One region of the Halobacillus sp. AWH4_228 genome, then DNA from elsewhere that is predicted to be linked to it. Evidence: predicted binding sites of a transcription regulator. Region 1 holds the regulator's gene; the other holds the start of a gene.
The links. The regulator NrdR, encoded in region 1, represses ribonucleotide reductase genes. The targets are predictions, from matches to a motif close to AACACNATATATNGTGTT.

Region 1 (15,680 bases):
GCAGGATGTGCGGTGGTTTCGATCCGATCACACCGGTGAGGTCACCATTGCGTGTCATGATCGTGACACGCTGGGCGAGCATAACCTGACTCCACCATCCTCCCACGGTCTGGAAGTAAATATAGCCATGATCATCAATGCGGGTAACCATGAATCCTACCTCATCGAGGTGACCGGCAACCATAACACTCGGGCCCTTTTTATTTCCTACTTTCTTCGCAATCAGACTTCCAAGATTATCTGTGAAGACTTCATCCGCATAGGGAGTGATGTACTGCTTCATGACGTCACGGGCTTCCCTTTCGTTTCCCGGTACACCTTTCGCGTCCGTCAGATCTTTCAACATCTGCAGTGTTTCATCTTTTTTAGCCATATGTATTCAAATCCTCCTTTTTCTATCCAATGTTATTATAAACCTTTTGAAGCGATTTCACAAAAATTCTGCCATTTTGTGATCAATAGCCCTGGTCCTGTCTTTTAAAATTCACTTCATTTTTATTTATATACGCTTCTTTCAAATCCTCTGCCGTAATTCCGATGGTCCGCCCTAAGGATACGTAGGCACGAAACAGGTTTTCGTAGTTTCCCTTCGTCTGTTCATGACGAAACGTCTCCACACTGCTGTATACGTCCAAAAATGCTTCCGTCTCTGTCACAGAACGGCCCTCTTCTTCCTGGCTGGTATAGCGGAAGCCCAGATCCAAACCAAGGGACAACAGGAAATGAACCCCATCTACATACTCTTCCTGAATGACCGATGGAGCGCTCGGCCCTTTCGTACTCCAAAATTTAAAGCAGCGTGTTTCATTCGCCAGCTCCCCAAGCTCTATAAATAAGGCCAGGATTTTGGATTCGACATAAGCGCTTTTCTCCAAATTGTGCTGCTGTTCAATATAATGATCCAGTTTTTCCTGCATCTGATATAACGATTCCCAAAACATTGGTTGTCCCTCCTAAAAAAATCATCGATAATAATGTATCATTTTCTGAAACAAAAAGACATGCTGATACGTATAGGAGGCACGTACCTTCAAGGAAGGAGTCCGATGTTCATGATCATCCTTTTGTTCAGACTGCTGCTGCTTCTGGCGATAGCCTTTATTATGTACACCGCTTATAAATTCATCGTCAATCCAAGGAGAAAGCTGGATCTTGCCCGGGATAAAAAAGAATTTTACTTTCATGATAACCAGGAAGATACGAAAGAGAATTTCCTGATGACTTTGAAAGGTCATGTGTTTGAAGGGGAAAAATATTTAGGGACAACCGAAGATGCCTTTGAGGTCGTTACGATCAATGTAAGCGCCCACGACCCGAACAAGCTTCAAGGGCTCGAACGGGAGGATATATACTTTATGGAACAAGAAATCCTCCTCCGTTATCCGCATGCTTCCATCGAATGGAAGTACCCGATCAACCGGCTGATTATCCATCCCTTGAAAAATAACGATGACTTCCATTAAAACAACCCTCTGCCCTTTGCTGCAGAGGGTTGTTCTTTTATGGATTCGTCTGGAAGAAATCGTTCCATAGAAACACTTCACTTTTCTTCCGGATCATGAAACTTACACCAACAAGCGCGCCTGAAAAAGCGACCATCATCGGCAGCGAAAAAAGCGTGACCCACTGACCGACAGAGGTGTAAATAAAGGCAAGCGGAAAATTAGCAAATAAAGATGATTTCGCATAATCCTTAAAATCTGCGCTGCTCTCAATAAGACAATACGACAACAGGTGAAAGTGAATAAAAGGAACAAGACGCAGCACAGCTACCTGCTTGACGGACAGGGATGCCTGTTTTTTCATCCATCGTTCCTTGATTCCCGCCATCCTTTTCATCACCCAAGGCACCATACGGATCGTCCGGTAAAACAACAGGCTGGATATCATCGTTCCAATCACCGAGTACGCGGTACCCGCAATCGGTCCGAACAACACGCCTCCGGTTATGCAGACAAGCATGACCGGGAGAAACAAAAAAGGCCGAAGCAGATGAATTCCGATAAACAAGAGCGGCGCCCAGGCTTCCTGATGTTCCAACCATGCCAGCACTGCTGTCGTTGTCCCGCCCACGTCAATCCCCTCCCTGCCTACATCTTATGACAGGATACTCAGGTATAGAACCGCACGTACAAACACCCGGTCAACACGACATGCGCGGCTATGAGGAATGGGAAACCGACGGCAAACGATTTATGCTTCGTCTTATGACGAAACACCTTCATCCCGAGTACTCCTCCTAATGCGCCTCCCAGCAAAGCTGCCATCCATAACCGCTTTTCAGGCACTCTCCACTTCTGTTCTCCAGCCCTCTTTTTGTCCACCCCCATCAGGATAAACAGCCAGATATTCACTCCGAAGTAATACAATCCTGCATACATCATCACCTTCACGCTCCCCTTATGTATTCGAACAGGGTATAAAAAAAGAGCCATTTCCAACCGGACGGAAATGGCTCTTTCTCATAAAATTACTTAAGAGCAGATTTTGCTTGCTCTGCAAGACTTGCGAAACCTTGGGCGTCGTTGACAGCAAGGTCAGCAAGCATCTTACGGTTCACTTCGATACCCGCAAGTTTAAGACCGTGCATAAGACGGCTGTAGGAAATGTCGTTCAAACGCGCTGCAGCGTTGATACGAGCGATCCAAAGCTTACGGAAATCGCGCTTTTTCTGACGACGGTCGCGGTAAGCGTACTGTCCTGATTTCATTACCTGCTGTTTAGCAGTTTTAAATAGTGCATGTTTTGAACCATAATAACCTTTTGCTAGTTTAAGGACACGGTTACGACGTTGACGTGTCACTGTTCCACCTTTAACTCGTGGCATGGTAATCCCTCCTAATTAAATCAGTCTTTATTAGTCTTTCGGAAGCATATGCTTGATACGGCGGTAGTCTCCTGCAGAAACCAGTGCCTCTTTACGAAGCTTACGCTTTTGCTTAGTTGATTTGTTCGCGAACAAGTGGCTTGTGAAAGCGTGGGAACGTTTCACTTTACCTGTCCCAGTTTTTTTGAAGCGTTTTTGAGAACCTTTATGGGTCTTCATTTTTGGCATGTGAATTTCCTCCTTTAAACTTGATACTTTGTCTTACTTCTCACCGAGAGGAGCAAGCATTAAGAACATGCTGCGACCTTCCATTTTAGGCTTGGTCTCAACTTGGGCGACATCTTTGCACTCTTCAGCCAGGCGTTCGAGTACTTTCTGCCCTAGTTCTTTGTGGGTGATGGCACGTCCGCGGAAACGGACAGATGCTTTCACTTTGTCACCTTTAGACAAGAACTTGCGTGCGTTACGAAGTTTTGTGTTGAAGTCGTGGTCTTCAATCCCTGGACTGAGACGCACTTCCTTCACTTTGATGACGGTTTGTTTCTTACGAGCTTCTTTTTCTTTCTTCTGCTGCTCGAAACGATATTTTCCGTAGTCCATCACTCGGCAAACCGGAGGCTTCGCATTTGGGGCCACCATAACAAGATCAAGATTTGCATTTGCTGCAATATCAAGCGCTTCGTTACGGGATTTAACTCCAAGCTGCTCACCATTCACGTCGATCAGACGGACTTCACGGGCACGGATTTTTTCATTAACGTTCATGTTATCCTTGCTAATATCGAGCCACCTCCAAATAGTTTTAGAAAACTTATATGAGATCTGTCATCGACAAGATTCCTGCTGAAAATAAAAAAAGTGTCGGTACATATTCTGCACCCACACGTATCCTAACATTTAAGGAATTAGTGACCTGCCAACTGCTTTATCAGCGTCGATCAGGTGAGAAGCGGGTGCTCCTACTTGTCTCTAGATCCGTTCATTCAGTTACCTAAACAATAATAGCATGCCTGATGATGCATGTCAACAATCAAATGTTGTTTATCTGACTACCTAATCAAGGATAATCGAAATCAAGATAAAAATCAATCCCTTTCCTGCAAACCAATACCTGGAGAAGAAAGAAGCGGCCTCTGCCCGTGGATAACCAGCGTGAAAACAAAGCGAGATAAAATGATAAAAACCCATACCAGGATGAGAACTCACCTTGGTATAGGTTTACAAAAACGTCTCCGCTTCATCTGATTACTTTCTCAGAAGCTTCTGCTCAATTTCATTTTTGATTTCAGACTTGAATGTGTCTACAGATTTTGTAGCAGAGTCCTGTTCTCCGTATCGGCGGACGTTTACCGCATGGTCTTCGATTTCCTTATCTCCAACGACAAGCTGGAACGGGATTTTCTGCATTTGTGCTTCACGGATTTTATAGCCGATCTTTTCATTCCGCTCATCCACTTCGACACGCACACCGGCTTCCCGAAGTTCATCTTCCAGTTTTTTCGCATAATCCAGATGGACGTCGGCAGATACAGGAATGATTTTCGCCTGGACAGGGGCCAGCCATGTCGGGAAGACGCCTTTGTATTCTTCAATAAGGAAGGCAACAAAACGTTCCATCGTCGACACGACACCACGGTGAATAACGACCGGACGGTGATCGGCTCCATCCTCCCCGACATATGTCAGATCAAAGCGTTCCGGAAGGTGGAAGTCCAGCTGGACCGTCGAAAGCGTTTCGTCCTTACCAAGCGCTGTTTTCACTTGAACATCCAGTTTCGGACCGTAGAAAGCAGCTTCCCCTTCGGCTTCCACATACTCCAGTTTCATGTCTTCCATCGTTTCTTTCAGCATCCCCTGCGCTTTATCCCACATCGCATCATTGTCGATGTACTTCTCCTTATCCTCCGGGTCACGGTAGGACAGACGGAAGTAGTAATCGTTGATACCGAAATCACGGTAGACTTCCTGAACGAGACGGACTACACGCTTGAATTCATCTTTCAGCTGATCCGGGCGGGCAAAAATATGCGCATCATTCAATGTCATGGCACGCACACGCTGCAGGCCGGCAAGAGCTCCGGACATTTCATAACGGTGCATCGTACCCAGCTCAGCAATACGGACAGGCAGGTTCCGGTAGCTGTGCATCTGATTTTTATAAACCATCATATGGTGCGGGCAGTTCATCGGTCGAAGAACAAGGTCTTCGTTGTCCATTTCCATTGTCGGGAACATATCATCCTGATAGTGATCCCAGTGTCCGCTTGTTTTGTACAGGTCAACACTTCCCAGAACAGGTGTATACACGTGATCATATCCCAGGCGCTCTTCTGTATCTACGATGTAACGCTCAATCGTGCGACGAATGGTTGAGCCTTTTGGCAGCCACATTGGAAGTCCCTGACCGACCTTCTGATTGATCGTAAAGATCTCCAGTTCCTTACCGAGCTTACGGTGATCGCGTTCCTTCGCTTCTTCAAGCATCTGCAGGTATTCATCCAGATGGGCTTTTTTCTCAAAGGCCGTTCCGTAAATACGTTGAAGCATTTGGTTGTCGCTGTCCCCTCTCCAGTAGGCACCGGAAATGCTCAACAGCTTGAAGACCTTGATTTTACTTGTCTGTGGAACGTGAACGCCGCGGCAGAGATCAAAGAATTCCCCCTGCTGATAAATCGTCACCTGTTCGCCTTCAGGGATAGCTTCGATCAGTTCAAGCTTCAGCTCATCGCCGATTTCCTTATACTTTTCGATCGCTTCCTCTCTTGAAAGCTCTATGCGTTCGATTTCGTGGTTTTCATCTACAATCTTCTGCATTTCCTTTTCGATCTTCGGAAGATCTTCCGGTGTCAGGGATTCCTCCATATCGATATCATAATAAAACCCATTCTCAATGACCGGACCAACGCCAAGTTTGACGTTTCCATAAAGGCGTTTAACGGCCTGTGCCATCAGGTGGGCTGTAGAGTGGCGCACCACTTCCAAGCCTTCTGGATTTTTATAGGTAAGAATCTCAATTTCCCCATCCTGTTCAATCGGACGTCGCAGGTCGTAGGGTTCGCCGTCCAGCTTTACGGCCAGGGCCTGCTTTTTCAAGCCTGAAGAAATCGATTTAGCGATGTCTTCACCTGTCGTCCCTCTCTCAAACTCCTTGATGTTTCCGTCTGGGAACTTGATTTGAATCGCATCCGCCATGTGTAACACTCCTTTTCTAAATAAATATAAAAAAACGCCCATCCCTCAGCATAGTGCTAAGGGACGAGCGTTGTCTCTCGTGGTTCCACCCAGGTTCCCGCATCCTCGCAAGGCTGCGGCTTCATTATCCTTAACGCGGATCAGTCGCTGTCCATTACTCTGAATCATTTCACAGACAGGGCTCCAAGGTGGTAAACGATAAGCCGTTAAGAAGGAGCTTCCAGCCGATGACTCCCCTCTCTGATCATACGCCACTTTCCGTTCGTATCCTTATCAAAGCCATTGATTTAATATGTACGTATTATATCCATTTGCGAAAAGGAAATCAAGGGCTTTAAAAAGGAAATTGCGATTTGGGCTTCCAGACAGCCTTTTCCTCAAAGATATTCATCAGCAGTTCCAAATTGGAATTCTCCGCCTGATCGGAGTAAATAATGATTTCCTCTGGAGCATGGACGAGCGCCGGCGTGACCGGCCATTCAAGAGGAAGATCAGACACGGCTTCATCCGGGTACTGCTTTTGGTAGAGACGCGTCTCCGAATCACTCAGCGGATTGCCTTCATCATGGAAGTAAGTCAGTCCACGGTCATCGAGAATATGAAGAAGCTGCACCCCCGTATCCTGATGATGAACACGGTGACGCCACGAATCGACCAGCAGCTGATACGATTCCTCCTGCTTATACTCATCAATGACCTTGCCTGTGTAATCCGTCAGGCACCTGTGGACATGTGCCAGACAGCCGGCACTCAAGTCATCAAACAGGACGGTATCCCTTACATGCACGTACTCCTGTATATAGGACTTGATGTAGTGGTGAATAGGCGGAAGCCGCAGACCCGCAGGAGGATGGGAGTCAAAGTCCTGCTCAATCTCAAGAATGCGCTGAATTTCATCGGCATCCTCGAAATGATAGGAGAACCGGAGGACCCCTTCCATCCAGGCAGGAATTTTCCTTTTCCTGACAACATGATGCAGCGCACGCACGACATCCACATAGGCCGACTCCCTTGAGGAAGCATGCATCAATGTGACAGAAAAATGTTTCCCGTTCTCCTCATAAACCCACAGCTTCTGCTCGGAAACGATGGCATTATAAAACGTTTCGGCTTCCAGACGCTTGGAAAAAGATAAGTCAAACACCAGAATTCCCCCCTCATCCCGACTTTCCATCCTATGTCTATCATCAATGCTTCCCGGAAGCATAGAAAATATCATCAAGACCGGCTCGTCTTTTCTTTGTTATATTTATGAGAGGGATGGGTAAATCATGTCACTGACCTTCCTGTTCGCAAAGATTTATGAACGTCTGTTCTGACCGCCGACATAAACCGGTTCACTCAGCTGTTTGATCCGTTCGGTAATCCGCTTGGCTTTCACTTGTTCCACATCGCCGCGGCTGCTTGTCATCAACACTTTTTCAAGTTCGTTCAGCGTATAGTTGGACGTAAAAAAGACGGGCAGACGCTCCATCATCCGATAGTGCAGGATACTGCCTAATATCTCATCCCTGAACCAGGCCGACTGGGATTCTGCTCCGATATCGTCCAGCATTAACACCGGCGTTTCCTTAAAGGCGGTAATTTTATCATTGAGGGAATCATCTTTGATGGATGATTTCATTTCCCTTACAAATTCAGGCATATAAATGATCATCGATGGGATCTGCTTGTCACTGAGAGCATTGGCAATGGCCCCGAGGAAATACGTTTTCCCTACACCGAACGGTCCATGGAAATACAGGCCTTTTGCAGGAAGCTCATCCCCGAGCGTTTCAATGTACTGGACGGTTTGCGCTACCGCCCCTCCGCGGTCGGGGTCTTCCAGATCCATTCGTTCCAGCGATGCTTCCAGGATTTCTCTCGGCATATGCAGGCTGCTTACCAATGATTTCTGATACGACTGCTGTTCCTGTGAACGCTGGCGTCTGCATTTATCATAAATCAGTTTGATGTCGGTTCCCTCCACCTCCAACGATGGAACGTATCCGGGCAGGATGTTGATACACCCCTCCCTCGACGGACATTTTTCGCAGTTTTTCGATTGGGTCTGGTATTCATAAAGCTTGATCAAATGCTTCTCCACCGCTTTTTCATCCAGGCCTTCATTTTCATGCATCAGACGCTGGACTTCAGCAGAGCCCAGGACTTCCGCTTTCATTTGATTGTAGCGCTGCTGAAACTGCTTGTTATCTTTCATCCATTTTTTCAACGATTGCTGAATGGGCTCCATTCCATTCACCCCTTACTCTAGTTTCCTCTATTGGTCAGCCTCGCGATTCTGGCTGCGATATCTTCTTTATCGACCTGAGGCTCAGCAGACGCGGCGGCAGGCTGCTTCTCTTCCTGTTTATTAAACCAGACAGGAATAACTTCGTCTTTTTGGGAAGTCCGCTTCTGTGTTTTCTGACGGCCCCACTGCTGATATTTCTGATGTTCTGCCTTGGCCAGATTCATGGCCTGGCGCACAGTGGTCACGTTTTTACGCGCCCAATGACTGGCGATTTTTTCCATGTAGGATTTCGACAGTTTCATATCCGTTTTCAACATCACATAATGGACAAGCACGTTCATAACCCCGGCTGTGATGCCTTGTTCGGTCATAACATCCCGGATCAGCTTCAAATCCTGTTCCGATGCACGGTTGCCATTGGACAAATCCTCAAGGAGCTCCCTCGGAGAAATCTGCTCGAGCATTTCAACAAACTGGTCTTCCTTGGATCCTGTCGTCTCTTTTTCCATGGAGGCCCATTTCTCACGATCATCGACAGAGGCGGGCTGTACATTTTTTTCTTCTTTCATAAAATCGTGACAGGCAGCCTTAAACTCTTCCTCGACCAAGCAGTGATTTTCATCTATAGCCCATGTCACCGCTTTTTCCAATTCCACGTTGGACAAATCATACAACGTCGCCAGCTGAATGATCAGTTTCTTATTCCGCCCCGTCAAAATCCGTTCACTTGGATACATTCTCTTCTGAAGGGCTTGGCGGAGCCAGGTGAAATCGACGCGGCTTTCCGAGGTTCGTGGACCGCGGTATTCCTGAAAACGCTTCTGCTCCGCAATCACTTCGGTTTCCCTCTGCACAGACTCTATCATTTTATGATGAAACACTTCGTCGAAAGAAGCCGTGATTTCTTCATATCCTTCCACCGAAGGCTCGGGCTTAACAAATCGGCTTTTTACCTGTTCATACTTCTCCTGACCCAACTCATGGGTCAGGAGAAGCGCGAGCATGTCATCCTGGAAAAATTCCTCCGGCGTAAAAGGGGGATGGACCGCATATATATAGACGGTCTGATCGCTCTCTTCGTTCGACCGAAACGTTCTCAGCAATCCAAGAGCCTCCAGCCTCCCCCTGGCTTCATAAATTTTATCCAGAGGAGCGGAAAGGTAAGCCATCAATGAATGGTGGGTCTGAATCGCATCCTGATCCGCAAGATCCGCTTCAGAAAGCAGTATATGGTAGAGAGATACAGCCAGACGTCCAACAATCGGTTGGTATAGATGGGATAACGAACGATGAAAATTTCGAGGCATTTCTCCGCCGTTCCTGATTTTAAAACCGTCTACAGGCAGCAGTCTGCCAATGGAATGATTCATCGTCTACACCTCCTTCGTTCATCCAAATCTATGAAAAAGAAAATGAGCCGGCTCAGGCTCATTCGTCATGATCATCTTTAATTAATTCCTTCAATTCGTCAATAAATACGTTTATATCCTTAAACTGCCGGTAAACGGACGCAAACCGGACGTAGGCCACTTCATCAACTTCGGAGAGACGGCCCATGACCATTTCACCGATATCCTCACTCAGCACTTCTGAAACGCCGCGGTTCCTCAGTTCCTTTTCAATATCAAGCGTAACGGCTTCAAGCTTTTCCACTTCAACCGGACGCTTTTCACAGGCTCTGATCAACCCACGCATCAACTTTTCCCTGCTGAATTCCTCCCGCGTTCCCTCTTTTTTCACGACAATCAGAGGGACCTCTTCAATCCGCTCAAACGTTGTAAAACGAAAGCCGCACTGTTCACACTCTCTCCGTCTTCTGATTGTCTGACCTTCCTCTATTGGTCTTGAATCGAGCACTTTCGTGCTTTTGTAGTGACAGTTTGGACACTTCACCTTTGATCAACTCCACATCGTCTTCGTTTCATCATCTGATCATCCGGGATCCACAGCTGTAAACTGCCGGTCCAGCTGTTCATAGAACTGCACGATCAGATTACGGCTGTAGCCGAAATCCACAGGGCCTCCTGAATCAGTGGTGACCGAAAAGTCCACGGCCGTGCGGAACGGACGGACCATAATAATTGTTGCGACAACAAACGCCCGCCGCTTTCCTTTATAAGTGATCGTCAGTTCTCCGCGCTCCCTGGAGACGGCTTTGATCTCAGATGGTGAAGGGAACATTTCTTCCACGGCGCGGAAAACCTCATCATGCTTGGCTTTGTAATAGTGTGTGATAAGGGCCGTGTCCTTATGCTGTTCACTGGTTTCGGAATGAGTGCTGAGATACCTGGAAATAAATGCTTTCACTAATCTGACTCCTTCAGTCCATTCGACATAATCTTAATTTATTTTAACATGACTTTAAAAAATTAGAAACGGTTTTACAGAAGGAGAGGGCAGACAGCCTGATCCAATAGGTAAGCAGAAAAAAAAGCCATGCAGAACCTTCTGCATGACTTTCTCGTTTTGTGCGTTTACAGAGCACGGGCTTCCTTGACTTCTACAGGACCCATTCCTCTTGGTACTTCAACCGTTTCATTCCGGCCGGCTTCCAAAGCTTCCACAATGTAGTGCGCAGCTACATTCGGATCGATCCGGTCTCCACACGTATACACGTCAATGCTTGCATATCCGTGCTCCGGGAAGCTGTGTATCGTCAGATGTGACTCTGAAATGATAACAACTCCACTAACACCGTGAGGGGCAAACTTGTGAAAAGCCACCTCTCTCACTTCTGCACCGGCTTTCAGTGCAGCATCAACAAAAACCTGTTCTATATACGACATATCGTTCAATTTTGATTCATTGCAATCCCATAGTTCAGCAATTACGTGTCTTCCCATTGTATCCATAACGGATCCCCCTTTGTACATTAACTTCTTCCCCTCTGAAATTGCGGCCATGTACTACCACGGGGGAAAGTTAGTCCTGAGAGGTCCTAACCCTTTGAGTAGACATGAAGATTTTTGAAATTCAGAAGTTCAAAAGAAAGTATAAAGGGTTTATCCCGTTTTTGCAAGATATATTTAAGAAGCCTGAAAAGGGCCGTGAAGAGTCTTCACCTGGAATCAGAGGCGTCCTTTAAGACACTCTCGCCGTCCTTTCCTGTTTCAATAATTTTCCCACATATTTGGCCAGATCAACAACGCGGCAGGAGTAGCCCCACTCATTATCATACCAGGCAAGCACTTTCACTTTTGAGCCTTCCATCACCTGTGTGGACAGCCCATCAATGATGGCGGAAGACGGAGAGGTCGTGTAATCAATGGATACCAGAGGTTCATCGCTGTACTCCAGAATGCCTTTCATGTCCCTCTGTGAGGCAGATGCGAACGCTTCATTCAACTCTTCCTTCGTAACCGCTTTCTTTAGATCGACGACTAAGTCCACTAAAGAGACGTTCGGTGTCGGTACACGTAAAGCCATTCCATTCAACTTTCCCTTCATACTTGGAATGACATCTCCCAGGGCTTTGGCTGCTCCTGTGGAGGTCGGTATGATCGACTGTGTACACCCTCGGGCTCTCCGCAGATCCTTGTGAGGGTTATCCAGGTTCTTCTGATCATTGGTAAAAGAATGAACCGTCGTCATCAAGCCGTTTTCAATACCGAATTCATCTTCCAGCACTTTGACTACCGGCGCCAGACAGTTGGTCGTGCAGGAAGCATTGGAAATAACATCATGCGTTTCAGGGGAATAGGAATCCTCATTGACCCCCATCACAATGGTCGCATCGACTTCCTTACCCGGAGCTGTAATGATGACTTTTTTTGCGCCTGCATCCAGATGGAGAGCAGCCTCATCCTTCGTACGGAACTTCCCGGTAGCTTCGATTACGATGTCCACACCAAGCTCTTTCCAAGGGAGCTCAGCCGGGTTTCTCGTAGAACAGAGCTTGATTTTCTTCCCATTTACCATTAACCCTTCAGGAATCGTACGTACTTCTCCGTCGAATCGTCCATGAACACTGTCATATTTCACCATGTGAGCGATCGTTTCAGCAGGATAGCTGGCATTGACAGCCACAAGCTCCACGGTATCATCTACTGCCGCCTGTCTGAATACCATACGTCCGATTCTTCCCAAGCCATTAATGGCGATCTTTGTTTTCCCCATGATGTTCCAGCCCCCTATATATGATATACTTTTTGGATCATTTCTAGGAATAGTATAACATATTGTAAGCGCTTTTGAAGTGGGTTCAATAATTTTACACAAAAATAACACGTCTTTCTCAGACGTGTTATTATACGAGGTCCCACCGGTGAAGTATGTCTCTTAATTGGAGAAAGCTTTCCTCTTTTGTTCCATTATTATCGATCACCGCATCCGCCATTTCCGCTTTGCGGGTGACAGGAATCTGCGAAGCGATCCGCTCCTGCGCATCTTCCCTCGATGAGGCATCCCGTTCCATCAGCCTTTGGAGCTGCGTTTCCTCATCGACCGCAACGACAAGCACCTTTTCTACATAATCCGTCAGTCCACTCTCATATAGAAGGGGAATATCCAGGACGACAGCATCGGCTTCTTTTGTTTTATAAGATTCCCGCCGCCGGATCATTTCTTCCCGGACACGAGGGTGAACGATGCCGTTCAGTTCTTTCCTTCGTTCTTCACTGCTGAAGATCACCTTCCCGAGCTTTTTCCGGTCCAGTGTTCCATCATCAAAAAGGACGTCTTTCCCAAAAACCCGTACGATGTCCTCGTAGGCGGGCTCACCGGGGCGGACGACATCCCTTGATATTTGATCCGCATCGATGACAGGAATCTCCCACTCATCAAACATGCGAGATACGGTACTTTTTCCACTTGCGATACTACCGGTTAAACCAATGACCAGTGTCATAAAACCCTTCCTTTACGATAGCTTGATCAAGCCGATGATTATTAATAGAACCCCCGGGAGAATGGAGATGCTTTCCACCCTGTTCGTCAGTTTTGCACCGGCCATCATCCCAGTTCCAAGCATGAGAAACGTGGATGAAGCGATAAGCCCACCCGTCAATAGAACGGGAAGACCGATCAGCGCTCCGCTGATGCCCGCCCCTATAGTATCAAGGGAGAGGGCGGTTCCAAGCAGCCACACTTCTTTTCCTTGAATCCCTCCGGACCTATCCACATCAGCGGTCACCGGATCATTCAAAACTTTTGCAGGGTTCAGCCAGGGGTCCTGCTGATCCTCAGTATGTTTTTTAAAAAACTGTCTTAAAAAATAAATGCCGATGGCAATTAAGGCCACCGCTCCAGCCTTTTCCGCCATCTCCGGTTTGACAACATGAACGAGCAGCTGACCAAAGTAGGAGGAAAGAAGAAAAACCATACCTGAAACAGAGGCAATCACCACAATGCCCCAGAATGCGAGTTTTACTTTTTTCAACCCGAGCACACAGCCAATCCCGAAGCTGTCGACACTCACGGCTGTCACAAATAAAAAAATGAACATCCCGATGCCCATACCGCCCACTCCTTTAACATGGAAGTGGGATAGTATATGGCTGTTTATTCAGATACGTGAAGCGGCTGGCAGACTGGACAGACGTGCGTGCCCCTGCCGCCGACTTTCGTTTTAACAATCGGTGTCCCACAGTTCAGGCACTCCATATCCTGCTTTCCATACACACGGAGCTGCTGTTGGAACATTCCGATTTCACCCTGGCTGTTTAAGTAGGAGCGTATCGTCGTGCCTCCCTGCTCAATCGCCTCCAGAATGACAGTGATGCTCGCTTCCCGGATGCTTTCGGCCTCTTCTCTCGTCAATGTATTGGCAATTCTCTCTGGGTGAAGTCCGGCTCGGAACAGCGCTTCGTCTACATAGATATTGCCAAGACCGGCAACAATGGACTGATCAAGGAGCACCGCCTTCATGTTGCGGCTCGTTTTCAGCAGCCTCTGATGAAAATAATCGAGGGTGAAAGCTTCGTCAAATGGATCGGGACCGAGCTGGACCAGTGGTTTATTCAAGGCTTCCTCGCCCTTTTTAAACGCATGCATCGTCCCGAACTTCCGGACATCGTTGTAGCGGAGCTCTGTTCCATCTGTAAAGTGAAAAATCACATGGGTATGCTTCGGTTTCTCAAGTGTTCCATCATAAACGCCGAATTTCCCCTCCATCCGCAGATGGGAAACGAGGGCAATGTCATCAAGGTGGAAAATGAGAAACTTCCCCTTACGATCGATATCGATGATGGACTGTCCTCTAAGCAGGTCACCGAAGGCATTGGGATCCTTCGGCTGTTTAATGATGTTCCCCCAGAAAATGGAGACATCCTTTATTTCTTTTCCTACGGTTAAATGCTTTAAAGTTTTTCTTACAGTTTCCACTTCTGGTAATTCCGGCATCTTTCATTCTCCTTACTTATTTCGCATCGTACCATGTATTTCCATAAGAGGAATCCACTTTCAATGGTACATCAAGCTCTACGGTGTTTTCCATAACGTCTGCGACGAGCGTTTCCAGCTTTTTAACTTCGGCTTCCGGCGCTTCAATGATGAGTTCATCGTGCACCTGCAGGAGAACTCTTGCTTCCATCTTTTCTTCCTGGAGCTTTTCTTCCAGATCGATCATGGCTTTTTTAATGACATCGGCCGCACTTCCCTGGATCGGGGTATTCATTGCCGTCCGTTCAGCAAAGCTGCGCTTATTGAAATTCCGGCTTGTAATATCCGGAAGATAACGCCGGCGGTTCATGAACGTCCGCACATAGCCCGTTTCCTTCGCTTCACGGACAGACTCCTCCATGTAGGTTTTGACTCCCGGATAACTTTCCAAATATTTATCAATGAACGCCTGCGCTTCTTTTCTCGGAATACCGAGACTCTGAGACAAACCATAATCGCTGATTCCATAGACAATGCCGAAGTTGACGGCTTTCGCCTGTCTGCGCATGTTACCCGTAACGTCCGGAGCCGGCACGCCGAAGACTTCCGAGGCGGTCTGCGTGTGAATGTCCTTATCCGCCCGGAATGCTTCAATCAGCTTCTCATCCCCTGCAATGTGAGCCAGCACACGCAGTTCAATCTGGGAATAGTCACTGGCAAACATGACCCAGCCTTCTCTGGACGGAATGAACGCCTGGCGGATTTTCCGTCCTTCCTCAAGCCGGATCGGAATGTTCTGCAGGTTCGGATCCGTGGAACTCAACCGTCCTGTCTGGGTAAGCGCCTGATTGAAACGGGTGTGGATCTTACCGGTATCTTCATGAACGACCTTCAGCAGTCCTTCGATATAGGTGGATTTCAACTTGGACAACTGACGGTTCAACAGAATTTTAGAAATGATTTCGTGTTGATCCTCCAGCTGTTCCAATACATCTGCGGAGGTGGAATAGCCTGTTTTCGTTTTCTTAATGACAGGAAGGCCGAGTTTTTCGAACAAAATCGGTCCAAGCTGTTTTGGAGAATTCAAATTGAACTCTTCGCCCGCCAGCT
Region 2 (15,680 bases), 250 kb from region 1:
CCACGTTCCATCGGCCGGGTGAAGCCCTATTATGGGAATTTCGGAATCAATGTGCGGGCCTATACGTACATCCGCACAATGGGACCGGAGGGATTGAAAAAAGTAAGTGAATACGCCGTTTTGAATGCCAACTATATGATGCGCAGACTGCAGGAAGCATTCGATCTTCCTTTTGACAGGCACTGTAAACATGAATTCATTCTGTCGGGCCGCCGTCAGAAAAAACTCGGCGTACGAACACTGGATATGGCTAAACGCCTGCTTGACTTCGGCTATCATCCGCCGACGATCTATTTCCCGATCAATGTGGAGGAAGCGTTGATGATTGAGCCGACGGAAACGGAATCCAAGGAAACTCTTGATGACTTTATCGATCGTATGCTTCAAATAGCCAAGGAAGCAGAAGATGAGCCGGAGACGGTTCAGGAAGCTCCTCATACGACGATTGTCAGCCGGATGGATGAAACCCAGGCAGCAAGGAAGCCTGTTCTCCGCCACCCGATGGAATAGAGAAAAACCGGCCCCCTTCGTGGGGAGCCGGTTTTCCTGTGTTGTGATATTTTTCGTTATTTCTTCGTCTTAATTTTGCCGGTCCATTTCTTGAAGCCACCTTCAAGCATGTTCAGGTCGTTGTACCCCTTCTTATGAAGGGTCATTGCCGCACGTGCAGACCGTGCGCCGCTCTGGCAGTACAAGTAGACGGGTTTGTCCTTGCGGATTTCCACGAGTCTGTTGTTCAGCTGTGAGAGCGGAATATTTCTCGCTCCGAGGATGTGACCCCCGTCAAATTCCTTCGGTTCACGGACGTCAATCAGCTGAGCTTTGCGGTAACCTTGACGGAATTCTTCTTCAGATATCGTGTTCAAGATTTTTCTTGTTTTGAAGAATCTATACAAACCGAAAGCAATAAGTAGAACAAGTGCTCCGAGTAAGATCCATAATTCCATTTTCATTTCCCCCCTGTTTTCTCTATTCTTTTATCTATTATAGAAGGGAAGGGCGGGTATTTCAAAAAAATTTTTCTTCCTGCCTGAAAAAAATGCCGTTTTGGAGGGGATTATATCGATTTAACAGATGCAAGACAGGAAAAATCGAAAAAAAAAGACATGAGAGGTGCTTTCCTCTTATTCCCTGCTTTTTTCTAACTGTATCTTACGATTTTCTGATTGACAAAATTCAACACATTCGTTCAATAACACAATATATGGTGATCGAATAATAAACAAACACAATATATTGATTAAAAATCTGTATATGTGGTATGTTACATATATCAATTATGGAATTGGCTTTTTCAAGATAAGGGAGAGATGCGAACATGCAGACGACAACTTCTAAAGATGTGCATACAAAAATCAACATAGACCGGCTGAATGCCGATATCAAACAGTTCCCACAGGTCCACCCGGTAACGGACAACATGTCCATTACCCACAAAGGGGTATCCAGGCTTGTCATGCTCGACCGTTATGCGTTTAAAGATACAGAAAAGCTGACGTTGTCCGAAGGGGATTTTGTCGTACTTACAGTAAAAGACGATCCGAAGTTTCCGGCTCGCGGATTCGGTTTCATTCAGTCCGTTGACTGGCAGACCCACGAAGCGTTTGTAAAAGTGGAAGACGAGTTCGTGAACGTTCTCGACCGTGAGGAAGAAAGAGAGACCGGCGTCATTAAAAGAAATCTTGATACCATCGATAAACCGCTGGAAGTTTATTATGAACAAATTGCTTTACGAAATGCGACAGGACTCTCAGAGGTGGAAACAGATCCGGAAAGACAGGCGCAGAGCTTTGAGGAATTTTACGAGGAGTTATCCAGCCTGAATTTCATACCTGCCGGCCGTGTGCTGTACGGAGCAGGTTCCAATACGGATGTGACCTACTTCAACTGCTACGTGATGCCTTATATCCAGGATTCACGGGAAGGCATTTCGGATCACCGTAAACAAGTCATGGAAATCATGTCCCGTGGCGGTGGTGTCGGGACGAACGGATCGACCCTGCGCCCGAGGAACACGCTCGCCCGCGGGGTGAATGGGAAATCATCCGGTTCCGTTTCATGGCTGGATGATATTGCTAAGCTGACCCACCTGGTGGAGCAGGGGGGATCCAGACGTGGTGCCCAGATGATCATGCTGGCAGACTGGCATCCAGACATTCTTGAATTCATTATTTCCAAGATGCAGAACCCGCGTATCCTCCGTTTTCTTATTGAAAATACGGAAGATGAAAACATTAAACAACTGGCGAAGGACAAGCTGAAATTCACGCCGTTGACCGAAGTGGAAAAAGACCTTTATCAAAGTGTCGTCAATTACAAGCACATTCAGGGTCAGGGTGGTTTTACAGATCAAAGCGTGCAGGAAGCACAGGAAAAACTGGCCCTCGGCGGGACGTATTCCGTTCATAATTCAGAATTCCTGACAGGAGCCAATATTTCCGTCTGTATCACGAATGAGTTCATGGAAGCTGTGGAAAATGATGACGAATACCAGCTTCGTTTCCCTGATGTAGAGAATTACACGGGAGAGGAAATGAACGCCTATAATGAAGAATGGCATGAGAGCGGCGATGTACGCGAGTGGGAAAAACGCGGCTTCGGTGTGCGGGCCTACAAATCCATTAAAGCGAAAGAGCTGTGGAATCTGATTAATGTCTGCGCGACGTATTCAGCAGAACCGGGAATCTTCTTTATTGATAATGCCAACGAAAAGACAAATGCGACAGCTTATGGACAGAAGGTCGTTGCGACCAATCCATGCGGGGAACAGCCACTTGCGCCATATTCCGTCTGTAACCTGGCGGCCGTAAACCTGGCGTCTGTAGCGGATAAGGAAAATAAAACGGTCGATTTTGAAAAACTTACACAAACTGTTACACGTGGTGTCCGTATGCAGGATAACGTGATTGATGCTACTCCTTACTTCCTGGAGGAAAATAAAGTACAGGCCCTTGGTGAGCGTCGTGTAGGCCTTGGTGTCATGGGTCTCCATGATCTCCTGATCTATTGTGAAACAACCTATGGTTCAGAAGAAGGCAACAAACTGGTGGATGAAATTTTCGAAACGATCGCTGTCACAGCCTACCGCGCATCCATTGAACTCGCGAAGGAGAAAGGCAGCTTCCCGTTCCTTGTCGGAGCCACGGATGAAGAAACACAACAACTTCGTGAGAACTTCATTCAGACAGGGTATATGAAGCAGATGCCGGAAGATATTCGGCAGGATGTTCTGACTTATGGAATCCGTAACTCCCACCTGCTTACTGTAGCTCCAACCGGAAGTACAGGAACAATGGTAGGAGTAAGTACAGGTCTTGAGCCATACTTCTCCTTCTCCTACTACCGCAGTGGTCGTTTAGGCAAGTTTATTGAAGTGAAGGCGGATATCCTTCAGGAGTATCTGGATGCACATCCAGAGCAGGATCCGGAGCAGCTTCCTGAATGGTTTGTGACGGCGATGACGATGTCTCCGGAAGCTCATGCGGATACACAGTGCGTCATTCAGCGCTGGGTCGACAGCAGTATTTCCAAGACGGTCAATGCACCCAAAGGATATACGGTCGAACAAGTGGAAAGCGTCTATCAGCGCCTGTACCGGGGCGGTGCGAAAGGTGGTACCGTGTACGTGGATGGGAGCCGTGACAGCCAGGTGCTTACTTTGAAAGCTGAGGAGAACGCTTTTGATGGAGAGCAGACGGAACTGTTTGAAGATGACAAGCGTCCACGTGTTGTCCTGGTCGATACCGTTCATGAGCTGGATAAGACGAACGTGACGATTGGATCGGAAGTCGGCGACACATGCCCGGTCTGCCGTCAAGGAACCGTGGAAGACATCGGCGGCTGTAACACATGTACCAACTGTAATGCTCAGTTGAAGTGCGGTTTGTAATAACTAGAAAAACAGTCCTTCAAATCTGAAGGACTGTTTTTTTATGTTAAACAGCGGCTGCTTGTATCACATAAGAAACTAGTGTATCATTTTTCTATGTAGTCATCAGCAGATCACAAGCGTTATATCTACATAAAGACAGGGTATTGGAGGTTCATCATGCCAACACCAAGCATGGAAGATTATATTGAGCAAATTTATATACTCATTGAAGAAAAGGGTTATGCCCGCGTCTCGGATATTGCTGAGAACCTGGATGTTCACCCGTCTTCCGTGACGAAGATGGTCCAGAAACTCGATCGCGACCAGTATTTGAATTATGAAAAGTACAGGGGATTGATTTTGACTCCGAAAGGGAAAAAAATCGGGAAGCGGCTGGTGTATCGTCATGAGCTGCTGGAACAGTTCCTGGAACTGATCGGTGTAGATAAGGAAAACATCTATGAGGATGTCGAAGGTATTGAGCACCATATGAGCTGGAATTCCATCGACCGTATCGGCGACCTTGTCCAGTTCTTTGATGAGAATAAAGGGTATGTGGAAGCTTTGAGAGAAGTGCAGAAGAAAAACGAAGACCAGAATAACGAATAGAGTGCCTGAGACACGGATGTCCGTGTCTTTTTTTTATGTCCAACCGGCTCGTGGCGGGAAGTTATGAGGAAGGGGGAATTCTGCCACCTGCGTTCTATTTAGTGGACCCGCTGTTTATAATGAATTAAAGCGGGGTGAAGCGTGGTGAAAGTAGATGGGGTGTTTTCCGGAGGCGGGGTGAAGGCACTCGCTTTTATAGGAGCCGTCGAGGAACTACAGAGCCAGGGCTATGAGTTCAGACGTGTTGCCGGTACCTCTGCAGGAGCAATTCTGGCGGCATTAACGGCAGCGGGGTATACAGCCGGGGAAATCAAATCCCGTCTGATGTCCATATCCTTTGGAGAGATGATCCATGTTCCACTGACAGACCGGGTCTTCCCTTTTATGAAATGGCTGTTCCTCTATTATCGTCTCGGCCTTTACAACGGGGCGCAGATGGAAACCGTACTGGCTCAGTGGCTGGAGGAAAAAGGGGTGCGTACGTTCGCAGATCTCCGGCCCGGATCGTTGAAGATCATCTGTTCGGATCTTACTTTAGGGAGAATCGTCGTCCTCCCCGATGACTTGAAGAGTACTTATGGCATTGATCCCGCTACATTTTCCGTGGCAAAAGCTGTAAGAATGAGCTCGAGTCTTCCATACTTCTTTATTCCTGTGAAGATTCATGGAAAGCGTGGGAAATCGGTGATCGTCGATGGAGGGGTCCTTAGTAATTTCCCATTGTGGATATGGGAAAAGCAGGATGGATGCCGGACGAGACCAGTAATCGGCTTAAAATTAAGTGATGAGCCGGATAAGCTTCCTGAACAGAAAATCAGAAACGCCATCCAGATGTTTCATGCCTTGTTTAAAACGATGCAGCGGGCTCACGACTCCCGTTACATTTCAAAATCCATCAGTAAGGATATTCTTTTCATACCGGTAAGCGGCATAGAAACCACTGATTTTCATATGACGAATGAGGAAAAAGAACATTTGATGAATTACGGACGCCAGCATGCATTGGAATTTTTAAAAAGATGGACAAAATAAAATCGAGCCTTTTAAAAAGAGGCTCGATTTTTGTCTTTGTTTTTATTTCCCTCAATGACCCGGAGCTGCGGCCCGTTTGTTCTTCGGCTTTTTTTGCGTGTGAACGGAGCGGATTTAACCGCTGTTTTCGCAGCCGGACTTTTCTTGACGACCGGTGCAGGCTGTTTGTATTTCTGTTTGGATTGTTTAACGGCCTGTTTGTATTTTTTCATTTCTGTGCGGTTGCCGGAACCCCCGCCAAATCCGCGTCCGCGGAGGAAGAAGAAGTAGATGGCTCCATAGAGGATAGCCGCCATCCCGATCATAACCACTATGTTTGTTAAGAAACCTGATGTATTGGTAAACAGCTGAACGCCTACAAAGAAAATGGCAAGCCCGATTAAAATGTACATGACTGGTGTCATCCAGTTACGCATGTCAATGTCCTCCCTTCTAGTATTAGGTCACCTGTACGACATCTTTTAGTTATATATACCCTGGATTGTACACTTTTCAACATTTCCTGTGGCGGGTATGTGCTATTTTCAATTGTTTCCGTAGTAGATGAATTTATGCAGTATTTATACTCAAAGTTCAGGTGAAAGATTCGGGGTTATTCTTTTCTTTCCTTTAGACTGTCACCTCTAAACTAGAAACATGGTAAGTATGTCTGGACCTTTATTTTACAACAAATGGAGAAGAATCACTAGGTCTATTATGAAAGCGGGCATGAAAAAATGCGGGTTGGTTAAAATGAGGAAAGAGGTGATGGAGATGGCAGAACAAACAAAAGATCAACGGAAGCAGGAGCCCCGGCAGAGTGTTGCCTCAAAAGCGGCAGCAACAGGTTTTGCCGGGGGGCTTTTATGGAGTGCTCTGGGTGCCGGCGCCTATTATTTTCATTTTACGGAAGTGTCCGCAGCATCCTTTATATTCCGGTCCTTCTGGCAGACGGATTGGACTGGAACATGGCTCGCAGAAGTTCTTTCGGTGCTGATAGTTGCGCTTCTCTCAATCGGAACGGCTTTCGTTTATTACTTTACTTTAAGATCAAGAAAAGGCATTTGGCCGGGCGCCATTTTTGGACTGCTTCTGTGGGGTGTGGTCTATTTTGTGTTAACCCCTGTGTTTCCAGCAATTCCTGGTTTCATGGAACTGAGCAGTGATACGTGGGTGACAACGGCCTGTTTATTTATCTTATACGGTGTGTTTGTAGGGTATTCCATATCTTATGAGTATCATGAATTTAATCAAACGGCAGATTCTTATTCAAATAAGGAGGGAGTATGATAAGATTTAACTGTATGATCCTTTGGGGAACGGTGGGGATATGGAATGGAGAAAAAGAAGATTTATTTACTGAATGGGCCGAACCTGAACCGTCTGGGTGTCCGCGAGCCCGGAACATATGGCACCGGTACACTTGAGGATGTGGTCCGGCTCGTTACTGAGACCGCGCAGAAAGCCGGATTCGAGGTGGAGGCTTACCAATCCAATCATGAGGGGGATCTCGTGGACTGGATCCACCAGGCTGAAGCATCTGCGGACGGGATCGTCATGAACCCTGCTGCCTATACTCATACGAGTGTAGCTCTGCGGGATGCAGTGAGTTCCGTTTCCTTACCAGTCATTGAAATCCACATTTCCAACATCCACGCGAGAGAAGCTTTCCGGCATACGTCGATGCTTGCTCCTGTCACGGCAGGACAGATCGTAGGATTCGGAATCGATGGATATCGACTGGCGGTAGAAGGGTTGGTTCATAAGCTGAATGAGAGAGGAGATCACTAATATGATGAAATTGACAGGACTGCGTACAGCAGCTGCGACAAAAGAACTGGATGGACTATTGATCACGAGTTCGAAAAACAGACGGTATCTTTCCGGTTTTACAGGTTCTTCAGGAGCTCTGCTCATTACAGGCCGTGATGCTTTTCTGATTACAGACTTCCGATATACCAAGCAGGCCGCCGATCAGACGGAAGGGTTCGACATTATCGAGCATAAACGTCCCCTGCACGAAGAGGCAGCTGCCAAAGCCAGGGAACTTGGTTTGAAACGGGTCGGCTTTGAAAAAGATCACGTTACATATTCGTCCTACGAGCAGTACAAACAGGTGATGGATGCTGAACTTGTCCCAACCTCTGGGCTCGTTGAAAAATTACGCTTGATTAAGACCGATGAGGAGATTAGTATATTAAAGGATGCTGTTAAGATTGCTGATGACGCTTTTGACCACATTCTAAGCTACATAAAACCAGGTGTTAAGGAAATCGATATCTCCAATGAACTGGAGTTTTTCATGAGGAAGCAGGGAGCGGTTTCCTCCAGCTTTGATATTATTGTAGCGTCCGGTTATCGGTCTGCCCTTCCGCACGGCACAGCCTCGGAAAAGGAAATTCAGTCCGGTGAGCTTGTCACGATGGATTTCGGTGCTCTCTATAAGGGGTATTGTTCTGATATTACGAGAACCGTCGCTGTTGGGGAAATCAGTGATCAGCTGAAAGATATCTATGATACGGTTTTACAGGCGCAGTTAAGAGGTATGAAAGGTATTAAAGCAGGTATTACCGGTAAGGAAGCGGATGCTCTCACCCGTGACTATATTAAAGAAAAAGGATATGGGGACTATTTTGGACACTCCACAGGCCACGGCATCGGTCTTGATGTTCATGAAGGTCCGGGACTTTCCTTCCGTTCTGAACAGACGATCCTAGAAGAAGGCATGGTCGTTACTGTGGAACCGGGGATTTATGTACCGGATGTCGGCGGCTGCCGTATTGAAGACGACACGATCGTAACGAAAACCGGCAACGAGCGTCTGAGCCAATCAACGAAAGAGCTAATTACTTTGTAAGGAAAGAAGGAGGAACAACGTATGATTTCAGTAAACGATTTTCGTACAGGTTTAACAATTGAAGTAGATGGTGGAATCTGGCAGGTTATGGATTTCCAACACGTAAAGCCGGGAAAGGGAGCCGCATTTGTTCGTTCAAAGCTTCGTAACCTTCGTAATGGAAACATCCAGGAAAAAACGTTCCGCGGTGGAGAGAAAGTAGAACGTGCTCATATCGAAAACCGTAAAATGCAGTACCTTTACGCTAATGGTGACATGCATGCATTCATGGATATGGAAACGTATGAGCAGGTGGAAATTCCTTCTGCGACTATTCAGGAACAGCTGAATTATCTGAAGGAAAACATGGAAGTTCAGATTCAGTCGTATCAAGGTGAGACCATTGGTGTCGAGCTTCCGAAAAATGTGGAATTGAAAGTGACAGAAACAGAACCGGGAATCAAAGGTGATACGGCGAGCGGAGGTACGAAGCCTGCGACGCTTGAAACAGGATTAACGGTTCAGGTACCTTTCTTCATTAATGAAGGTGAAGTACTGCTCATCAGCACAACAGACGGCAAATATGTCTCCCGTGCGTAATGAAATCGATCATCAAGCGTGTTCCCATCCGGGAGCACGCTTTTTTTATGTCCGCCCTCCCAAATTGCACTAGAGGCCTGCTCTAGCAGAACTCTAGTACGTGCTGATTTCTTCTACTTTTATATGATTTGACCTGTCATAAGTATAAACGTGGGACATACATATGAAGTAAACCAAATAAAGGAGTAGGAGAAGGATGAAAGAGATTTTACGTCTGTTTCCGCCTTCATTTCAGAAGGTTTTACTAGAGCAGGTGGATTGGAGGAGAGTCCAGGAGATCCGTTTAAGGGTGGAACGTCCCATAGAGATGATCAGCAGTTCAGGCTATTCCGTTTTAGAGTCTCTCTCGATGACCGCGGATCATCTCTCCTACGTCTTGAATCAAATCAGCCAGTTTTCTCTCTATCGATTCAAGGATGAACTGAAAGAGGGTTTTATTACTATTGAAGGCGGCCACCGCGTAGGGATGGCGGGCAAAGCAAACACACAGGAAGATAAAGTAGAGACGTTGAAGCATATCTCTTTTATGAACATCCGCGTCGCTCGATCCACGAGGGGGCAGGTATCCTCTCTGCTTCCTTATCTTTATGACGAGATGGGATGGAGAAGTGTTCTGATCATAGGCCCCCCTCATTCCGGAAAAACGACACTGCTCCGTGAACTGGCCTGTGTTATTGGGGCAGCAGCAAGTACCTATTCACCGTCTAAAGTCGCCATTGTGGACGAGCGGTCGGAAATAGCAGCCAGTTTACGGGGGGTTCCGCAGCTGGACGTCGGCACCCGTACAGATGTGATGGATGCCTGTCCAAAAGCGGACGGGATGATGATGATGATCCGTTCCATGTCCCCGGATGTTTTAATCGTCGATGAAATCGGCGGGGAAAGGGATGCCCGTGCTGTTCAGGAAGCGGTTTATACCGGTGTGAAGGTCATATGCAGTCTGCATGGTAACGGGGTGGAGTCCGTAAGCCGGCGACCGTCGGTTTCCCAACTGATGCACGACCAAGTATTCGAACGTTATATTACACTGGAACGTCTGCGTGCAGGATCGGTCCTTACATGGAAGGTGTATAACCACCTTGGACAAGTTCTTGGTGAAGGGGAAGGAGGTCGGATGGATGGAGTGGATCGGCGCCGTCATCATTTTAACCGTTACAACACTGGGCGGGTTTGAAATTGCATCCCGGTTCAAAAAAAGGCCCGGCCATATCAGACAGTGGAAAAATGCTCTTCAACTGATTGAAGCGGAGATGGTTTATGGTCAGTCTTCTCTCTGGGAGGTATGTGAAACCTTATCGAGACATCTGCCTATGCCGATAGCCGGATTTTTTGAGCAGCTTCAAAAGGAGCAGGACAGCTGCCGGGATTTTTCCGTTCTCTGGGAAACCCTTTTGAAAAAACATTGGCCCTGGAATGCCATGGGCAAAACAGAAATGGAAATTCTGCTTCAGTTCGGCCGGACCCTCGGACAACATGATCTGGAACAGCAGCAGAAACAGATCCAATTGACCATCCACCATTTAGACAGAGTGCTTCAGGAAGCATTGGAAGTAGGCGATCAGTACCAGAAGATGGCCAGAGGGATGGGGGTTTTAAGCGGTCTTCTCGTCATCATCTTAATTATATAGAAGGGGGAAGGACCATTGTGCTCCAAGATGCCACAATCCTTTTTCAAATAGCGGGAGTAGGAATTATCGTCGCCATGATTCACAGTATTCTAAAACAAATGGGAAAGGAAGAGATCGCCCAGGCTGTCACATTGACGGGATTTATCATTGTACTGTTTATCGTCCTGCACCGTCTGGCTGACTTGTTCCAACAGATCAAATCCGTCTTTCTCTACCAAGGATAGCTTTATGGATATTATCCAGGTTGTTTCGCTGGGTCTTGTTGCGACTATGCTGATCATTCTGCTGCAGGAACAGAAATCATCAGTCGCTTTTCTGCTTCTCCTTTTCACCGTCATCGTTATTTTCCTGACCGTCCTCGATCAACTGACTTATGTATTTACATTGCTTTCCTATATGGCTGATCAGGCCCAGGTGGAACCGATGTACTTCAAAACGATTTTGAAAATCATCGGTATTGCATATATCGCTGAATTCGGTGCCCAGCTGATCCGGGATGCCGGCCTCAATGCTTTGGCATCGAAAGTGGAACTGGCTGGGAAATTATTCATTTTGATGCTTGCCATTCCAATTGTTACAGCTGTCATTGAAACCATTCTTCAATTCATACCCGGAGGTTAGGGAGGCGGGGAGCAGATGAAACGTCTATGGAAGTGGCTGTGTGCAGGGATCATCGGGGTTTTTCTTTTTCCTTCGGCTTCTGCGGCATCCCCTGAAGCTCCGGAAACGACAGGACCTTCCATGTCGGAATACATTTCAACAGAAGATATGGAAGCGAACTGGGAGGATCTGCAGCAGCAGTATGGAGATTATATGCCGAATTTCCAGCATGACAACTTTATGGAGTTTATTCAAAAGGAAGGGGCGCTCGAGTCTTCCGACTGGTACTCCGGAATGGTGGAATTTTTCTTTCACGAACTTCTTTTAAACGGCCGGCTGCTCTCTTCTCTTTTATTTCTAACCTTATTCAGCACGCTCCTGCAGTCTGTGCAGTCCGCCTTTCAAAATTCAGTCGTAAGTAAAGCAGCGTACATGGTCGTCTATCTCGTCCTGCTGACTCTTGCATTGGAAAGTTTCCGGCAGGTGATTGTCTATACATTGGATGCGGTGGAGCGGATGAGCAGTTTCATGATCGGTCTGATCCCTCTTCTTCTTGGTATCATGGCTTCCTTCAGTCATCTCATGTCCATTTCTTTTTTCCATCCCATCATCATCGCTCTCGTTCAGTCCAGTGGTCTGCTGGTTAAATATCTGCTTATCCCGTTATTTACATCATCAGCTCTTTTATTGATTGTCGGGAGTTTGAATGAAGACTTCAAGGTCGACCATTTAGCAGAACTGTTACGGAAGACGGGAATGGCTGTCATGGGGATTTTCCTTACCGTTTTTCTTGGTGTTATTTCCGTGCAGGGAACCGTCACGGCTGTTCAGGACGGCATCACGATGAAAACAGCCCGGTTTGTGACCGGAAATTTTGTTCCTGTTGTCGGACGTTTGTTTACAGATGCCACCGACACCATACTTGGGGCTTCTCTTGTATTAAAAAACACCCTCGGGATTGCAGGAGTGGTCATTCTCCTCGGCATCGCTGTTTTTCCGTCAATCAAAGTCCTTGCTATCGCGATTATCTATAAATTGGCCGCTGCCCTGCTGCAGCCCCTCGGCGATGGACCGGTCATCCAGGCGATGGATGTAATCAGCCGGCACATTTTCTATATCTTTGCCGCACTGCTTATGGTCTCCATGATGTTTTTCCTTGTCATAGTCATTATGGTCGCAGCAAGCAATATTACAATGATGATCAGATAGGGGGGCGGGTAATGGACTTATTTATTGAGTGGATTACAAGAATCGTATTATTCCTTCTTTTGGCAATGGTTGCGGATGCGCTTCTGCCGTCGGGGGTCATGAAGAACTATGCAAGACTTGTGATGTCCATTTTACTGCTTCTTGTTTTCCTCGGCCCCCTGCTTCAGCTTCTGCAGATCGATCCTGAGCGTCTGTTGCAGTCGGCTGATCAGAAAATGGAAGAGCAGTGGGATACCGACGGTTTGGATGACACTATTGAATCGAAGAAAAATGAAATACTGCAGGGACAAGATGCATATAGATTAGAACAGGTTACCCAAGCTCTATCTGCTGAACTGCAGCCTTCGTTGGAAGAAGAGAAGGATGTCACGCTTCAGGATACGGCGATGACTTTTACCGGACAGCCATACAGCGTGGAAACTCTTGAAAAGGTGACACTGACGTTATCACGGAGCCAGGAGATGGGGGACGTGGAGAATGTCGATATCTCCTTTATGGATGAGCCCTCCCCGCCAGTCTCTTCGGAAGAGGATGCAGAACTGGTGAACTGGGTGGCTGGGAAACTGGACTTGAAGCCTGAACAAATAGAAATCCACTGGGAGGATCAGGATGAATAAATGGTGGAATAAGATCACTCTATCGTCCGATAAGGAAGGGAAGAAGGTGAACAAGACCAAGTATTTGATTGGTCTTGGAATGATCGGGGTTCTTATCATTCTTGTCAGCAGCTGGTTCCAGCCGGATGCAGAGCCGCGTACCCCTCCCGCGGCAGGGAGTACACAGGAGCAGGCTGCATCGGAAACTTCTCCATCTCCGGAACAGACCGATTCCATCACACAGCTGGAAGGGGAATATGAAAAACAGCTCAAGCCGCTTCTTGAGAATATCCAGGGTGTCAGTGCTGTGGATATTATGATAAATCTATCATCCACACACAAAAAGGAGTATGACAAAAACTTGATCATAGGCAAACAGAACACAAAAGAATCCGATAAGAATGGAGGAGAAAGAGAAATTGAAGATTATACGAGAGAACAGCAGCTGGTTCTAGTCCGACAGGGTGACCGCGAAGTTCCGCTGCTCACCCAGACATCCAAGCCTGAAGTCAGCGGGGTTTTCGTAACGGCCAAGGGAGTCGATCAAATTCAGGTGAAGGAATGGGTGGTTGAAGCTGTTTCCCGGGTGCTTGATGTACCGACACATAGAATATCAGTTCTGCCTAAACAATAAGGAGGGATTACCTTGGTAAAAAAACAAACGGTGTGGCTGTTGACAATGTTGAGTCTTTTGATTGTGTTGAGTGTTTACTACATGACATCCCCGGAAAACGGCGAGATGGCTTTTATTCAGGAAGAGGACTGGGCTGAAATGACCAGTGAAGAAGCAGAAGGGGAAAACGTTGAAACGGCAGGAGACGGGACAGTGATTTCGCAAATTTCCACTGATGAGTTATTTTCAGCTATCCGTCTCGATATGAAAAACCAGCGGGATCAGGTCCAGGAGCAGCTTTCCGAAATTGTAGCGTCCAGTGATTTTACGACTGACGAGAAAAATGAAGCACTGGAAAAAATGGAAACGATTAAAACCAATCAATCAAAAGAATCCATCATCGAAAATACCATCCTTGCAAGCGCCCAGTATGATGATGTCCTCGTACGTGCCGAAGATGACGTCGTCCACGTAACCGTAAAAGCCCAGGAGTTATCCAAGGAAGAAACGAACCAGATAATCCAGATGGTCTCCGATGAATTCGGACATAAGCAGGTACAGGTTCAATTCCAGCCTGCAGGCTGAACAAAAGAAGCTGCCGTTGAAAACGGCAGCTTCTTTGGCTGTAGAAAAGCCTGTGTTAACCAGTTAGAGTTGTCCATTTGTCGTGCGAAGGGTCATTTTCCGCTTATCGGTGGATGAATGCCGCGGGCACGCCCTCCGCTGACTTGGACAGGAAGGTCGCCTGCCCAAGTGGGTCTTCGGCCCGTGCTGTTCCCGCAGACGTCACCACCGAACGCTCCTCGTGCCGACGTTAGAATATAGAGGAGAGAGACTGTGCCCTATGCAGATTTGCAGATTCAAAAGAACGGCATGGTCTGCGTTATTGTCGCTTGCGTGGAAAAAAAGAATGTACGCGAACAAGCGTTTCTGACGGCGGCCTGCCAAAATATGAAAAAGATTGCCCTTCACCTATCCAGGGTGAGATAGGTGAAGGAGAGTCTTTTTCGCCCGCACGAACTGCACAAAAAAAGCTTGCAAAAAAACGGGGTTTCTCTACAAGCTGAAGCTGCCGTTGAAAACGGCAGCTTCTTTTTGTGCATGGTTAAAAAGCCGTGTGTATGGAAATAGTGGTGGAGAAAGAAATCCACAGACCTATAGAACTGCCAATTGTTAACGGATAACGTCTGTCTTTCTACCTTCTTTCAGGAGGTTCAGTTGCAGGAAAGCAGGAATTTATAATAGAATGTTAAGAGGAGTTATTAGTACCAGTTATAAAGCAACTATACATAAAAGGGGTGCCAGCTATGTTAAAGGTACAGGAAATCAGAGAAATTATTAAGCTGATCGATCAATCTTCCATCGATGAATTCAGCTATGAAGCAAATGGGACGAAAGTTTCGATGAAAAAACAACAGGAGCAGGTTGTTACAGAAGCTGTACAGCCGCAGCAGACGGTTCAGGCACAGCCGAAACCACAGCCGCAGGAGCCTGCGCAGAGCAAGGAAGTAAATCAAGAGCCGGCTGCAGAGGAAGCACATCAAGCAGAAGCTGCCTCCAGCGATTACGATGCTGAAGTCAAGTCTCCGATGGTCGGAACCTTCTATGTGTCTCCGTCCCCGGACCAGGATGCCTACGTGAAAGTCGGCGACGATGTCAAAGAAGACTCTGTCGTATGTATCGTTGAAGCTATGAAGCTTTTCAATGAAATTGAAGCGGAAGTTTCTGGTGAGGTTGTAGAAATTCTGGCTAAAGACGGCGAACTGGTCGAATATGGACAGCCGTTGTTCCGAGTGAAGTCTAAGTAAGCGGGGGATGAGACGTTGATTAAAAAAGTTTTAATAGCCAACAGAGGTGAAATTGCTGTCCGGATCATCCGTGCCTGCAAAGAAATGGACATTGAGACGGTCGCCATTTATTCTGAAGCAGATAAAGAAGCCTTGCACGTCCAGCTGGCGGATGAAGCCTATTGTGTTGGACCTACATTAAGTAAAGACAGCTATTTGAGCTATACCAATATTTTAAGTCTGGCAATCCTGACACAGACGGATGCGATCCATCCAGGATACGGTTTCCTTTCTGAAAACGCAGAGTTCGCCGAGATGTG

Region 2: ACXADP_RS08360 (vitamin B12-dependent ribonucleotide reductase) is a predicted target of NrdR. The motif match lies at 1,195-1,212, and genes of this name have one in related genera.

What each region holds. Positions count from the first base shown of each region.
Region 1 covers NZ_JBSWTE010000001.1:1,425,933-1,441,612, reverse strand. Annotated here, with positions in the region: gene ACXADP_RS07105 (M42 family metallopeptidase) at 1-373, opposite strand, end outside; gene ACXADP_RS07100 (dUTP diphosphatase) at 456-941, opposite strand; gene ACXADP_RS07095 (sigma-w pathway protein ysdB) at 1,053-1,463, shown strand; gene ACXADP_RS07090 (TVP38/TMEM64 family protein) at 1,501-2,073, opposite strand; gene ACXADP_RS07085 (DUF1294 domain-containing protein) at 2,112-2,384, opposite strand; gene rplT (50S ribosomal protein L20) at 2,471-2,827, opposite strand; gene rpmI (50S ribosomal protein L35) at 2,858-3,055, opposite strand; gene infC (translation initiation factor IF-3) at 3,089-3,592, opposite strand; ribosomal protein L20 leader region at 3,674-3,798, opposite strand; gene thrS (threonine--tRNA ligase) at 4,073-6,019, opposite strand; gene ytxC (sporulation protein YtxC) at 6,354-7,163, opposite strand; gene dnaI (primosomal protein DnaI) at 7,320-8,252, opposite strand; gene ACXADP_RS07050 (replication initiation and membrane attachment family protein) at 8,270-9,622, opposite strand; gene nrdR (transcriptional regulator NrdR) at 9,681-10,145, opposite strand; gene ACXADP_RS07040 (cytosolic protein) at 10,185-10,559, opposite strand; gene speD (adenosylmethionine decarboxylase) at 10,727-11,104, opposite strand; gene ACXADP_RS07030 (glyceraldehyde-3-phosphate dehydrogenase) at 11,334-12,368, opposite strand; gene coaE (dephospho-CoA kinase) at 12,499-13,098, opposite strand; gene ACXADP_RS07020 (manganese efflux pump) at 13,111-13,707, opposite strand; gene mutM (DNA-formamidopyrimidine glycosylase) at 13,752-14,591, opposite strand; gene polA (DNA polymerase I) at 14,608-15,680, opposite strand, start outside.
Region 2 covers NZ_JBSWTE010000001.1:1,674,269-1,689,948, forward strand. Annotated here, with positions in the region: gene gcvPB (aminomethyl-transferring glycine dehydrogenase subunit GcvPB) at 1-510, shown strand, start outside; gene ACXADP_RS08355 (rhodanese-like domain-containing protein) at 567-947, opposite strand; gene ACXADP_RS08360 (vitamin B12-dependent ribonucleotide reductase) at 1,319-3,889, shown strand; gene mntR (transcriptional regulator MntR) at 4,049-4,480, shown strand; gene ACXADP_RS08370 (patatin-like phospholipase family protein) at 4,622-5,512, shown strand; gene ACXADP_RS08375 (SA1362 family protein) at 5,524-5,928, opposite strand; gene ACXADP_RS08380 (YqhR family membrane protein) at 6,266-6,781, shown strand; gene aroQ (type II 3-dehydroquinate dehydratase) at 6,827-7,282, shown strand; gene ACXADP_RS08390 (M24 family metallopeptidase) at 7,284-8,348, shown strand; gene efp (elongation factor P) at 8,370-8,927, shown strand; gene spoIIIAA (stage III sporulation protein AA) at 9,124-10,101, shown strand; gene spoIIIAB (stage III sporulation protein SpoIIIAB) at 10,046-10,555, shown strand; gene spoIIIAC (stage III sporulation protein AC) at 10,573-10,779, shown strand; gene spoIIIAD (stage III sporulation protein AD) at 10,784-11,176, shown strand; gene spoIIIAE (stage III sporulation protein AE) at 11,192-12,364, shown strand; gene spoIIIAF (stage III sporulation protein AF) at 12,376-12,981, shown strand; gene spoIIIAG (stage III sporulation protein AG) at 12,974-13,594, shown strand; gene ACXADP_RS08435 (SpoIIIAH-like family protein) at 13,607-14,158, shown strand; partial or broken gene ACXADP_RS08440 (transposase) at 14,425-14,563, shown strand; gene accB (acetyl-CoA carboxylase biotin carboxyl carrier protein) at 14,881-15,381, shown strand; gene accC (acetyl-CoA carboxylase biotin carboxylase subunit) at 15,397-15,680, shown strand, end outside.